Rhodoligotrophos appendicifer: one gene and its partner. The protein of the gene in region 1 binds, or shares a complex with, the protein of each later gene. Links are inferred from orthologs where the notes say so. Each region holds a gene or a part of one and is shown in the gene's direction. Other genes may lie near its edges.

Region 1 (7,722 bases):
TCAGTGCGGAAAGACCGCGCCCCGGATCGGTTCAACCGGAAGTATATTACGGCTCCCGTTAAAAGGGAACCTCATCGTCGAGTTCCTCGGAGAAACTCTGGAGCGGTCGCTGCCGCGAACTCGAACTCCGCTCGCCGGCGCCACCGCGACCAAAGTCGCCGGCGCCCGAATCGGGGCCAAAGTCGCTGCTCCCGCCGCCTGCGCCCTGGCGACCGTCGAGCATGGTCAGCGTCGAATTGAACCCCTGCAGGACGATCTCCGTCGTGTAGCGGTCATTGCCCGTCTGATCCTGCCATTTGCGCGTCTGAAGCTGGCCCTCGATATAAACCTTCGCGCCCTTCTTCAAATATTGCTCCGCGACCTTGCAGAGGCCTTCGCTGAAAATGACAATGTTGTGCCACTCCGTCCGGTCCTTGCGCTCGCCGGACTGACGGTCCCGCCAGTTCTCCGTGGTGGCAAGACTGAAGCTGGCCACGGGACGACCATCCTTGGTATGGCGGATTTCCGGGTCCTTTCCCAGATTGCCAATCAGGATAACCTTGTTCACCGAGCCTGCCATCACACTTCTCCTGCCGCGTCACTCGGAGTCAAAATAGTGACTCCAACGAGATTGCGCCACCATCCCTGCGCTTTTCCCCACAAGGTGATGTCACTCTCCATCGTTCTTCTTTTGTTCTATACTCGAGAAAGAACCACAAGGCATTGGCGCACTCCCAAGTCGTGAGAGCGCCGGCATTGCCTCGTGGTCAATCACGCGCCTCAAAAATCTCGCTGCGAAGGCATGGTGCGACGCACCGAGCCGGCCGGGCGGCCGCCGCTGACGGGAGCGAGGAGCGCCTCGTAGAAATCAGCGTAAGCTCTTAGGATCCAATTCATTTCCGTTCTCCGTAGGGCGAATTTCATGATCCATAAATGGCGGTTTGCGACGCAACAGACAAACGGGTTTATGTCACGCTAGATGTAAGATAAAGTCACAGGTCATGAGCCGCCGCCTCCCCTCCCTTCGTGCCCTCCGCGCCTTCGAGGCCGCCGCACGCCATGCCAGCTTCACACGCGCGGCCGGCGAGTTGTTCGTGACCCATGCGGCGGTCAGCCGGCATATCCGCGAGTTGGAAACCTGGCTGGGAACTTCGCTGTTCCGCCGCACCGGCCGCGGCGTCACGCTGACGCCCGAGGGGCTCAGGCTGAGCGAGCGGATCACGCCGCTGTTCGATCAACTCGCGGATGCGGTCAGCGAGATCACCGCGGAAAAGGCGGGACACCGGGAGTTGTCGGTAACCGTGCAGACCGCCTTTGCGGCGCGATGGCTGGTCCCGAGGCTCGGGCGGTTTGCTGCACGGCATCCCGACATCGACATCAATCTCGATCCGACCGATACGCTGGCCAATTTCCGGGCCGATCCGGCGGAACTCGGCATTCGCTTCGGGGATGGAGAGTGGGAGGACGTAGACAGCGAGCTGTTGGTGAAGCTCGTCGTTTTTCCGGTCTGCAGCCCCGACCTGCTGCGCGAGCGGCCCTTGCGGGACGTGAACGACTTGAAGACCTTTACGCTCATCCACGAACAATCCCGGGAATGGTGGGAGGAGTGGCTGGCGGCGGCGGGCGCCACGGGGCTGGACGGCTCGCGCGGACCTATGCTGCAAAACCACCTCGCGGTGGAAGCCGCCGAATCCGGCCAAGGCTTCGCCCTGGCGGATAATGTGCTGGCCGTGGACAGTCTCCTTGAAGGCTGGCTGATCCGCCCCTTCACTGTCGATCTGCCCCAGGATGCCTATTACCTGATCCGTCCCACCGGCACACGCGAGAGCCGGGCTGCGAGCCTGTTCCGGGTGTGGATCAAAGAGGAAATGCAGGCCAGCCAGCAGCGGTTCGAGGCCCTGCTCGCCGCCGAGAGGGGGACCGCACCCCACCCGCCAGGTGACGGCGAGACCTGAACGCCAGCGTCGCATTGTCAAAGCAGAGCCGAGTGATTACCTTCCGCTGTGGCTGAGAAGCCGTGGTCCCAACCACAGCCCATTGCGCTCGGCGGCGAATCTATGTTCTTGTATTGTTCACAGCACCCTGAGTCCGTCACGGGCCGGGAGCGGTGAAGACCATTCTCTCTCGAGGCGTCGCAGGCCGCCGCACTAGGGACTTCGCTCACCCATGACCAGTAATGTCCGGCACCATGATGCCCGCAAGGTGATTTCGATCCAGGGTGCGCGGGAGCACAATCTCAAGAACATCTCGATCGAGATCCCCCGCGACGAACTGATCGTGTTCACGGGGCTGTCCGGGTCCGGCAAATCCTCGCTGGCCTTCGACACGATCTATGCCGAGGGCCAGCGACGCTATGTGGAATCGCTGTCGGCCTATGCGCGCCAGTTCCTGGAGATGATGCAGAAGCCCGATGTCGACCAGATCGACGGGCTCTCGCCGGCCATTTCCATCGAGCAGAAGACGACGTCGCGAAATCCCCGCTCGACCGTGGGAACGGTCACGGAGATCTACGACTATATGCGGCTCTTGTTCGCCCGGGTGGGCATCGCCTATTCGCCGGCGACCGGATTGCCGATCGAGAGCCAGACCGTATCGCAGATGGTCGATCGGATCCTGGAATTGCCGGAGGGCGCGCGGCTCTATCTGCTGGCGCCCATCGTCCGCGGCCGCAAGGGTGAATATCGCAAGGAGCTGGCAGACCTGCAGAAGGCCGGGTTTCAGCGGGTCAAGATCAATGGCGAGTTCCATGAGATCGAACAGGCCCCTGCCCTCGACAAGAAGTTCAAACACGATATCGACGTCGTGGTCGATCGCATCGTCGTGCGCCCGGACATCGCCAGCCGCCTGGCGGACAGCCTGCAGACGGCGCTCAGCCTCGCAGATGGCATCGCGGTGGCCGAATATGCGGATGAGAAGGACGAGCGGGGCGATCCGAAGCGCGTCATCTTCTCGGAGCGATTCGCCTGCCCAGTCTCGGGTTTCACCATCGACGAGATCGAGCCGCGGCTGTTTTCGTTCAACAATCCCTATGGCGCCTGCCCCAGATGCGACGGGCTGGGCACGGAGCTGAAATTCGAAGGCGACCTCGTGGTGCCTGACCCCTCCTTAAGCCTCAAGGAGGGCGCGGTTCTGCCCTGGGCGCGCACCGGAAATACCTCCCCCTATTACGTCCAGACCCTGCAGGCGATCGCCAAGCATTTCGGCGTCAGCATGACAGTGCCATGGAGCGAGCTGCCGGAGACGGTGCGGAGCGTGATCCTGCACGGCTCGGGCAAGGAGGAGATCACTTTCGTCTATGATGACGGGCTGCGCAGCTACAAGACGCGCAAGAGTTTCGAAGGCGTGGTCACCAATATCGAACGGCGCTGGCGGGATACGGATTCGGCCTGGGTTCGGGAGGAGCTGTCGCGCTACCAGTCCGACCACCCGTGCGAGAGCTGCAACGGCTATCGGCTGAAGCCCCAGGCACTGGCGGTGAAGATCGGCGGCCTGCATATCGGGCAGGTGTCGCAGAAGTCAATCCGGGTGGCGCGGGACTGGTTCGAGACGATCGAGACGACGCTGACCTCAAAGCAGCGCGAAATCGCCGGCCGCATCCTGAAGGAGATCCGGGAGCGGCTTCGGTTCCTGGTCAATGTCGGGCTCGACTACCTGACGCTGTCGCGGAACTCAGGGAGCCTCTCGGGCGGCGAGAGCCAGCGGATCCGACTGGCGAGCCAGATCGGCTCGGGCCTCACGGGCGTGCTCTACGTGCTGGACGAGCCGTCGATCGGCCTGCATCAGCGCGACAATGCCATGCTGCTGGAAACGCTGAAGCGATTGCGCGACCTCGGCAATACGGTCATCGTCGTGGAGCATGACGAGGATGCGATCCTGCTGGCCGACTATGTCGTCGATATCGGGCCGGGCGCAGGCATCCATGGGGGCGAGATCATCGCCCAGGGCAGCCCGCAAGATATCATGGCGTCGCCGAACAGCCTGACCGGCCAGTATCTCACCGGGCGCTTGCAGGTTCCGATCCCCCGCAAGCGCCGCAAGTTCGACAAGAAACGCCAGCTCAAGGTGATCGGAGCGCGCGGCAACAATCTCAAGGATGTCAGCGCCGACCTGCCGCTGGGCCTGTTCAGCTGCGTCACCGGGGTCTCGGGGTCGGGCAAGTCGACCTTCACCATCGACACCCTCTACAAGGCCGCCGCGCGAAAGCTGATGGGCAGCCGCGAACAACCCAGCGAGCACGACCGGATCGAGGGGCTCGAACATCTCGACAAGATCATCGACATCGACCAGTCCCCCATTGGGCGGACGCCCCGCTCCAATCCGGCGACCTATACAGGCGCCTTCACGCCGATCCGGGAATGGTTCTCCGGATTGCCGGAAGCGAAAGCGCGGGGGTATCAGCCGGGGCGGTTCTCATTCAACGTCAAAGGCGGGCGCTGCGAGGCCTGCCAGGGCGACGGGCTGATCAAGATCGAGATGCATTTCCTGCCGGACGTCTATGTGACTTGCGATGTCTGCCATGGCCATCGCTATAATCGCGAGACGCTGGAGGTGACGTTCAAGGGCAAGTCCATCGCCAATGTGCTGGAGATGACCGTCTCGGAAGCGCGCGACTTCTTCAAGGCGGTGCCGGCGGTACGCGACAAGATGGAGACGCTGGAGCGCGTCGGCCTCGGCTACATCAAAGTCGGCCAGCAGGCGACGACATTATCAGGGGGCGAAGCACAGCGCGTGAAGCTCGCCAAGGAATTGTCGCGCCGGGCGACGGGACGGACCCTCTATATTCTCGACGAGCCGACCACGGGGCTGCATTTCCACGACGTGGCCAAGCTGCTGGAGGTGCTCCACGAGCTTGTCGAGCAGGGCAATACCGTGGTGGTGATCGAGCATAATCTCGAAGTCATCAAGACCGCCGACTGGATCGTGGATCTCGGCCCCGAAGGCGGCGACGGCGGCGGCGAGATCGTGGGCGTGGGCACGCCGGAGCAGATCGCCAGCAATCCACGGTCACATACCGGCTCTTTCCTCAAGGGCGTGCTGGCACGGCGACCGATGGCGGACAGCCAAGCGGCAGAATGACCTGGAGGCACCAGGGAACCGCTGATTTCTTCTGCCGTTGAGTGATCAGGGCCGGCTGCGTCGACAGATGCGGCGGCACACTCAAAACTCAACAGGAGACTTCCCCATGCATGATCTGTCAGGCAAGCGGGTGCTGATCGTCGCCACCAACGGCTTCGAGCAATCTGAGCTTGAAGTGCCGCGCGACCTGCTCAAGGAGAAGGGCGCGACCGTCCATGTCGCCTCGCTGGACGGCGCAAAAATCACCGGCTGGGACAAGAAGGACTGGGGCCGCGAAGTCCCCGTCGACACCTCCGTCAAGGACATCAAGGCGGATGACTATGATGCGATCGTCCTGCCCGGCGGCCAGATCAATCCCGACCTGCTGCGGGTCGAAGCCACCGTGATCGATCTCATCAAGGCGTTCGACACGCAGAAGAAGGTGATCGCCGCCATCTGCCATGGCCCCTGGCTGCTGATCGAAGCGGGGCTGGTCAAAGGCCGCAACGCCACATCGTACAAATCGATCAAGACCGACATGATCAATGCCGGCGCCCACTGGGCCGACAAGGAGGTGGTGACCGACCAGGGGATCATCACCAGCCGCAATCCAGGCGATCTCGAGGCGTTCTCGAACAAGATCGCGGAGGAGATCCTCGAAGGACGGCATGAACGGCGGCAGGCTGCCGAGTAGCCTCGTCCGGCCGCGGCCTTCGCTTAGATCACACGCCCAAGAGGGTCGGGCCCGAAGCGGTTCGGCCCTCGCGTGCCCTGCATGATGCCAAGATTGATCAGCGCCCAGAGAAAGCCGACCACCGGCACCAACAGCAGCAGGACCCACCATCCGGACTGGTCGCGGTCATGGCAGCGCTTGATATAGATGCAGAGCGAGGGATAGAGCAGGATCAGGTTCCAGAGCCAGGCCAGCACGCTGTCATGGCCGAAGACTATGACGCCGAGGCCGGAGAGCAGGACGGTGCAAATCAGACCGAGCCACCACAGCGCCCGGTTGATGCGGCCCTCGTAGCTGAGAAACAAAAACTTCCAGTCGACCGCCATGTGCCCCCCTCCGGCTGCGTGTGCGCCCGGTGCGGTGCGTAACGCAGAGCGACACGTTTGGCTAGGCGTAAAGGCGAAGAGAGCGGAGCGAGCGGCGTCTTGCGGCCGGTGCTGAGGCTTGTTCGAGGGGAGGCAGGACCCTCGGGGAAAGCATCTTCCGCCCGGCCCCTGGATCCTCGGGGCAAGCCCGAGGATGACGAAGAAGACGCCCGAGGATGGTGAAGAAGGGGACCGAGGGTGACAGGTTGGAAGCCGGAATGACGCGGGCGTCGATATGCTGGCCGGGGCCGGTCCGCTTTCAGGCGGGGAAGATGGCGACGTTGCGGAAGGTGAGCCCGACCTGCTGGCCGGTGCGGATGTCCTCCCGGCCAGCGCAGTCGGCCTCGATGACGGAGGACCCGTCGGCAACGCCGATCTCGACCCGCCGTACGGCGCCATGGCGGCGCAGGGCGCGGACGATCCCCGGGATGTCGCCGGCCGCGCGGGGACCCAGGAGGATGTCCTGGGGGCGGACGAAGACGACATAGCGGCCATCGGCCTCGGGGATTGAGGGGAGGCTGACAGGGCGCTCGAAGAGAAAGGCGCGAGAGCGGTCGACATGGATGTCGAAGCGGCTGGCCTCGCCAATGAAGCCCACCACGAAGGGCGTCGCCGGACGGTCATAGATCTCGTCGGGAGTGCCCACCTGCTCGATCCTGCCCCTGTTCATGACCACGACCCGGTCCGCGAGCTCGAGGGCCTCCTCCTGATCATGGGTGACGAAGACGGTCGTGTGGCCGGTGTGCTGGTGGAGCTCGCGCAGCCAGCGCCGCAGCTCCTTGCGCACCTTCGCGTCGAGGGCGCCGAAGGGCTCATCCAACAGAAGGATCCGCGGCTGGATCGCCAGAGCCCTGGCGAGGGCCACCCGCTGCCGTTGGCCGCCGGACAGCTGCGAGGGATAGCGACCGTCCAGACCCTCGAGCTGGATGAGCTTGATCAGATCGAGGGCCCGCTGGCGGATCTCCGCCTTGGACGGCCGGGTGGCGCTGGGCCGGACCTTCAATCCGAAGGTCACGTTCTGGAGCACGGTCATGTGGCGGAAAAGCGCGTATTGCTGGAAGACGAAGCCGACATTGCGCTCCTGGACGGAGAGTTTCAGCGCATCCTCCGGGCCGAACATGACGCGGCCGGCACTGGGCTCGTCAAGCCCGCCCAGGATGCGCAGAAGCGTCGTCTTGCCCGAACCCGAGGGCCCCAGAAGGGCGATCAACTCGCCCGGCTTGATGGCGAGGGAGACGTCATGAAGGGCGGCGGTGTCGCCGAAGGCCTTGCTGACGCCCTCGACATTGACCTCGATGGGCTCGCCCCAATGGTCCTGGCCCAGCCCAATGGCGGCAGGGGCGTCGGTCTCCGGTCGCGACAAGGGCATCGTGCGGGCATCCATCCTTCGTGGTCCTCAATCGAGCCGCGTCGAGGCGGCCATCTCGCCGGCGTAACGCCATTCGAGAAAGGTCTTGATGGCCAATGTCACCAGCGCCAGCAAAGCCAGCAACGAGGCGACGGCGAAAGCACTGGTGAACGCATATTCATTGTAGAGGATCTCGACTTGCAAGGGCATCGTGTTCGTCTCGCCGCGAATATGGCCCGAGA
Region 2 (6,197 bases), 98 kb from region 1 along the record:
CCTCGACGGCACAACCCATACAGAATTCACGGGCGGCGGGCGAGGTCATGACGGAACATTCGGACGATGAAATGCGCCGACGCAGGCTCGCCTGGCGGTGCGCCCATCGCGGAATGAAGGAGATGGACCTCATCTTCGGCGGTTTCGTTGCCGCCAATATGGATCGATTCTCCGATGCCGAGCTGAGTGAGATCGAGCGCCTGTCCGATCTTTCCGACGGCGAGATGCTGGAATGGTTCATGGGCCGTGCCGACGTGCCCGCAGACTACGACACCCCGCTGGTGCGGGAGATCATGGCCCAGTGCTTCGCGCCGGCGGATTATTCAGGCAGTTGAATCCTCTCTCATGAACACCCGAACCGACCAGCTCCAGGGCCTCTTCGAGACGTCAGGCCGCACCATTCTCGCCGGCACGCCCGAGGGGCTCGATGCGCTTGTCCTGGGCGATCTCGCCCGCCGGGCGGCGACCGAAAAGCGCGGTCCCGTCCTGCATCTGGCCCGTGATGATCAGCGGATGAGTGAGCTCGCCGACCAGCTCTCCTTTTTCGCTCCCGACATCGAGGTCCTGAAGTTTCCAGCTTGGGACTGCCTCCCCTATGACCGGGTCTCGCCCAGTGCCGGCGCCATCGCCGAGCGGATTTCGACCCTTGTCGCCCTGACCAAGGGCTTCGGCGCCCGGTCCGTGATCGTGCTGAGCACGGCAAATGCGGCCCTCCAGCGCGTGCCCCAGCCTTCGACGCTGGCGGGTGCCTCCTTTCGGGCGGCCCCTGGCAATGTGGTCGATATCGCCAAGCTCCAGGCCTTCCTGACCCAGAACGGCTTCAGCCGCACCGGCACGGTCATGGAACCCGGCGAATACGCGATCCGCGGCGGCATCATCGACATCTTCCCGCCCGGCACCGATCTCCCGCTGCGGCTCGATCTGTTCGGCGACACGTTGGAATCGATCCGGTCTTTCGACGCCAAGACCCAGCGCTCGGTCGGCCAGTTGAAGCAGATCGTCCTGGAGCCCGCCTCGGAAGTGCTGCTGATGGAGACCACCATCGCCCGCTTCCGCACCCGCTATACGAAGACTTTTGGCGGCCAGACCGCTCATGACCAGCTCTACGAGGCGATCAGCGCCGGCCAGCGCTACCAGGGCATGGAGCACTGGCTTCCTCTCTTCTACGACCGCCTCGCGACGATCTTCGACTACGCCAAATGGTCCGCCGTCAGCCTCGACCACCAGGTGGATGAATCTGTCGCAGCGCGTCGGGAATTGATCCAGGACTTTTACGAGGCGCGCAAGCAGGCCCTGGAACAGGCGACCTTTGGGGCGGCCCCCTATAAGCCGTTGGAGCCGAACGCCCTCTATCTGACTGAGACCGAGTGGCTCGACGCTCTGGGCGCGCAGCCGGCCCTGAGCGTCTCTCCCTTCGAAAGGCCCGAGGGGCAGGCGGCACGCGTGGTCTCGCTCGGCGGGCGCCAGGGCCGCAGCTTCGCCGCCGAGCGGGCCCAGCAGGAGCGCAATGTCTTCGAGGCGCTCCACGTCCATGTCGGCGAGCTGAGGCGTGCCGGCAAGCGCGTGATCATCTCCGCCTGGAGCGAGGGATCCCGTGAGCGCTTGACCGCCATCCTGCGCGAGCATCACATCTCCCCCGTGGTCACCACCGACACCTGGCCGGAGGTCGAGGCGCGCGAACGCTCCATCGTCAACGTCGTGATCCTGGCACTGGAGACCGGCTTCGAGACGCCGGAATTCGCCATCATCGGCGAACAGGATATTTTGGGCGACCGCCTGATCCGTCGCGCGCGCAAGAAGCGCAAGGCGAGCGACTTCCTGTCCGAGCTGTCGAGCCTTTCCCCCGGCGATCTCGTCGTCCATGTCGATCACGGCATCGGCCGCTTCGAGGGCCTCAAGACCATTGAGGTCCAGGGCGCACCACATGATTGTCTGTTCCTCACTTATGCCGGCGGCGACCGGCTGTTTCTGCCGGTGGAAAACATCGAGCTTGTCTCCCGCTACGGCTCCGAGGAGGCCGGCGTCCAGCTCGATAAGCTTGGCGGCCATGGCTGGCAGGCGCGCAAGGCAAAGCTCAAGCAGCGGGTCAAGGAGATCGCCGATCAGCTGATCAAAACGGCCGCCGCACGACTTCTGAAGCATGGCGAGGTCATCGTCGCGCCTGAGGGCATTTACGACGAGTTCTGCGCCCGCTTCCCCTATGACGAGACCGACGAGCAGCTGGATGCGATTACGGCCACCCTGGAGGACCTTCAGAGCGGCCGGCCAATGGATCGTCTCATCTGCGGCGATGTCGGTTTCGGCAAGACCGAGGTGGCGCTGCGGGCCGCCTTCGTTACGGCCATGACCGGACGGCAGGTCGCCGTCGTCGTCCCCACGACCCTGCTGGCGCGCCAGCACTACGCGACCTTCTCGGAGCGGTTCCGGGGCTTTCCGGTGCGCGTCGAGCAGGCCTCCCGCCTCGTTGCCCGCAAGGATCTCAACGAGACCAAGAAAGCGCTGGAGGAGGGTCAGGTCGACGTGATCATCGGCACCCATGCCATCCTCAGCAAGACCATCAAGTTCCGTGATTTGGGCCTGCTGGTCGTTGACGAGGAGCAGCATTTCGGCGTCAAGCACAAGGAGCGGCTGAAGGAGCTGCGCGCCAATGTTCATGTCCTGACCCTCACCGCGACGCCGATTCCGCGCACCTTGCAGCTGGCCATGACCGGGGTGCGCGACCTGTCGCTGATCACCACGCCACCCCTCGACCGGCTGGCCGTGCGCACCTTCATCTCCCCCTTTGATCCGGTCACCATCCGCGAGGCGCTGCTGCGCGAGCATTATCGCGGCGGCCAGAGCTTCTTCGTCTGCCCGCGCGTCTCCGATCTCGCCGAGATGGGTGAGTTCCTCCGCGAGCATGTGCCCGAGGTGAAGTTCGCCATGGCCCATGGCCAGATGGCCCCGACGGAGCTGGAGGACGTCATGTCGGCCTTCTACGATCGGAAGTTCGACATTCTCCTGTCGACGACCATCGTTGAGAGTGGTCTCGACATCCCGACCGCGAACACCTTGATCGTGCACCGCTCCGACATGTTCGGCCTTGCTCAGCTCTACCAGATCCGCGGCCGCATTGGACGCTCCAAGCAGCGCGCCTATGCGCTGCTCACGGTGCCGGCCGGCAAACCGCTGACCCCCATGGCCGAGCGGCGCCTGAAGGTCCTGCAATCCCTCGACACGCTGGGCGCCGGCTTCACCCTCGCAAGCCACGACCTCGACATCCGCGGCGCCGGCAACCTCCTGGGCGAGGAGCAGTCCGGCCATATCAAGGAGGTCGGCTTCGAACTCTACCAGCAGATGCTGGAGGAGGCGGTCGTCTCCCTCAGGTCCGGAGACTTGGAGGTCGAGACCGAGGATCGCTGGTCGCCGCAGATCAACATCGGCACCGCCGTTCTCATTCCGGAGAACTACGTCGCCGATCTCGACTTGCGCATGGGTCTCTACCGCCGCCTCGCCGACATCGAGGTCGAGCAGGAAGTCCAGGGTTTCGGTGCCGAGATGCGCGACCGCTTCGGCCCTCTGCCCATCGAGGTCGAGCACCTCCTGCAGGTGGTATCGATCAAATTGCTGTGTCGTGCGGCCAATGTGGCTGCCGTCGATGCGGGTCCGAAAGGCGTCGTCGTGACCTTCCGCAACGCCAGCTTCGCCAATCCCATTGGCCTGGTCGCCTATATCAACGAGCAGGGTCAGCATGCGAAATTGCGGCCCGATCAGAAGCTCGTCTTCAAGCGCGACATGGATCAGCCGGAGGAGCGTCTGAAAGGCGTGCGTACGATCCTCAAGCGGCTCGTCCGGATCGTGGAGGAAGCAAAGCCTGTGGCGGCCTAGCGCCTCTTGCCGAAAGCCGCAGTCCCGCTCATTGTCGCTTCGCCGGCAGGTCCCATCTAAGAGAGGGCCGACAATGGGAGGTGGGTGAGCTGTTTCATGGGTAAGGTGCAAACGCCGGCAACGAGGTCGAAGGCTCCAACGGCGCCCTCGACGGATCGCGATGTGGGAGCTTTCTTGGCCGATGTGAAGGCTCGGCCATTGCGCACGGGCGAGGGCAGGGGGCGTCTGGTCTTTGCCATGGACGCGACCATGAGCCGGCAACCCACATGGGACAAAGCCCTGGAGATCCAGGCAAGGATGTTCGACGAGACCGCCAAGATCGGCGGCCTCGATGTGCAGCTGGTCTATTTTCGCGGTCTGGACGAGTGCATGGCCAGCCGCTGGGTCTCCGATCCCGCCAGCCTCGGCCGCCTCATGACGCGCATCCGCTGCCAGGGTGGCCACACGCAGATCCGCAAGGTTCTCAGCCATTTGAAGATGGAGGCCCAGGCCGGAAAGGTGCATGCCGCCGTCTATGTCGGTGATTGTCTTGAAGAGGACATCGACGCCCTCTGCGTCCAGGCGGGAGAGCTCGCTTTGTTGGGTCTTCCTCTTTTCATGTTTCAGGAGGGGGGAGAGCCGAATGCCGAGCGCGGCTACCGGGAGATTGCGCGCCTGACGCGGGGTGCCTATTGCCGCTTCGACGTCAATGCCGCCGATCAGCTCCGCGACCTGCTCTCCGCTGTCGCGGTCTATGCGGCGGGCGGCAGGACGGCCTTGGCGAATTACGGGCGTGGAGGGCGCGGCAACGCCACGCGTCTGCTCGAGCAGCTGCGGTAGGCGTCGCGACATGCAAGTGCTCTTCATTATCGGCCTGGTCCTGCTCTGCGGCTATTTCCTGTCGCGGAACTACGTCAAGGCAGATCCGAAGCGCCTGGCCAAGCTGGTTCGAGGCGGCGCCGGCGCAGTCATCGCCCTTTTTGGTACGATCCTCTCTCTGCGCGGCGGCATTGCTTTTGGCGCACCCTTGATCGCCTTCGGCCTGGGGATGCTCGGGCGCGAGATGAATCTCGTATCCAAGGGTCCCGGTGGCTTCTCGCGGGCCGGGACGCGGGCCCCTGGCCAGCGTTCGACTGTCCGCACCAGCCGTCTCGCCATGGAACTCGACCATGATACCGGGGCCATGGACGGCAAAGTGCTGGGTGGACGCTTCGCCGACCGCCAATTGTCGGCCTTGACCTTGTCTGATCTTCAGCAGCTCTTGACCGAGTGCGCCGCGATCCCGGATCAGAGTCGTGTGCTTTTGGAGGCCTATCTCGACCGCATGCGCGATGGCTGGCGCGAGGCCACGGGCCGTGGCCCCGCCTCTCCGCCGTCGAGTTCGGCCATGTCGCGCGAGGAGGCCTTCCGCATCCTGGAGCTGGAGACCGGTGCCTCCGAGAGGGACGTGAAGAATGCGCATCGGCGCCTGATGAAGAAGTTCCACCCCGATGCCGGCGGCTCCGTGGCCTTTGCCGCCATGATCAATCAGGCCAAGGATGTGCTTCTCGGAAAGCGCTGAGCCTCAGCCCTGGGGCGACAGAGCCAAGCAGTCGATGGACTTCCGCGACAGAGCTTTGCAGGTGGCTTTTGCGCTCTCCTGGGAGAAGCCGGAAAACCGAGCCCGATAGACTTTCTTTTCGCCGTCTGAGGCCTGGGTGAAACCGGATTTTCCGGCAATGGCTTTGACGCCGGTTGCTTTCACTTTGTCGATCTGCTTCTCGGCGCTGCTCTCGGAGGGGAAGGCGCCGACTTGAATGTGCCAGCTGCCATCGGCCGCCCGCGTCGGAGCTTGGGTCTCGGGCGCAGCGATGCTCTGAGTGGTCGTGGGCGAGGCGCTGGCGCTCTCAGCGAGAGCGGCGATCGTCAGCGGCGCAGTCGCATCGCTGGTGACGGCGGGGGTAGATGTCGCGGCGACCTGGACGGGCCGCTCATCATCCCGGGAGTCGATGATCGGCGCCGCAGCGATTGAAGCCTTGATCGCAGGCGGGATCGCGCCGGCATAGGCGGCGATCGTGTAGCTCCGCCGCGCCGCGACTTTCGGGAAGAGCGAATCAAGCATCGCCTTCATCTGCTTGTCGCGCGCAGGACCCGTGCTTCCCCCCATCACGACGCCGACGAGATGCTTGCCGTCGCGTTTGACCGACGCGATGAGATTGAAGCCGGAGGCATTGATGAAGCCGGTCTTGATGCCGTTCGTGCCGCGATATTTCCCGATCAGCTTGTTATGCGAGCGGAAAGTCTTGCCGGCCACCGTGGCGCTCGAGATCGAGAAATATTTATAATAGTCCGGGAAGTCCCGCTGGATGCGC

What was found. The genes of interacting proteins can lie anywhere in the genome.
Region 2: the proteins of uvrA (region 1) and mfd are in contact, whole or in part, in a crystal structure (PDB 4DFC), measured with the Escherichia coli proteins. The link is inferred for Rhodoligotrophos appendicifer from one-to-one orthologs.

Annotation. Positions count from the first base shown.
Region 1 is NZ_VHKL01000005.1:381,052-388,773, reverse strand. What follows is about bases 1,794-5,255. They hold uvrA (excinuclease ABC subunit UvrA), read left to right. Parts: upstream 1,794-2,145; coding sequence 2,146-5,055; downstream 5,056-5,255. Other genes in these bases: FKM97_RS13670 (type 1 glutamine amidotransferase domain-containing protein), read left to right, coding at 5,162-5,255; gcvA (transcriptional regulator GcvA), read left to right, coding at 1,794-1,934. In the rest of the region: FKM97_RS13685 (single-stranded DNA-binding protein), read right to left, coding at 59-559; more of gcvA, read left to right, coding at 981-1,793; more of FKM97_RS13670, read left to right, coding at 5,256-5,728; FKM97_RS13665 (DUF805 domain-containing protein), read right to left, coding at 5,752-6,093; FKM97_RS13660 (sulfate/molybdate ABC transporter ATP-binding protein), read right to left, coding at 6,392-7,429; sulfate ABC transporter permease subunit CysW, read right to left, coding at 7,529-7,722. UniProt on the Escherichia coli protein: The UvrABC repair system catalyzes the recognition and processing of DNA lesions. UvrA is an ATPase and a DNA-binding protein. A damage recognition complex composed of 2 UvrA and 2 UvrB subunits scans DNA for abnormalities.
Region 2 is NZ_VHKL01000005.1:285,109-291,305, forward strand. Bases 1-4,067 are described here. They hold mfd (transcription-repair coupling factor), read left to right. Parts: upstream 1-345; coding sequence 346-3,867; downstream 3,868-4,067. Other genes in these bases: FKM97_RS26330 (FAD assembly factor SdhE), read left to right, coding at 48-335; FKM97_RS13240 (VWA domain-containing protein), read left to right, coding at 3,964-4,067. In the rest of the region: more of FKM97_RS13240, read left to right, coding at 4,068-4,686; FKM97_RS13245 (DnaJ domain-containing protein), read left to right, coding at 4,697-5,407; FKM97_RS13250 (serine hydrolase), read right to left, coding at 5,411-6,197. UniProt on the Escherichia coli protein: Couples transcription and DNA repair by recognizing RNA polymerase (RNAP) stalled at DNA lesions. Mediates ATP-dependent release of RNAP and its truncated transcript from the DNA, and recruitment of nucleotide excision repair machinery to the damaged site.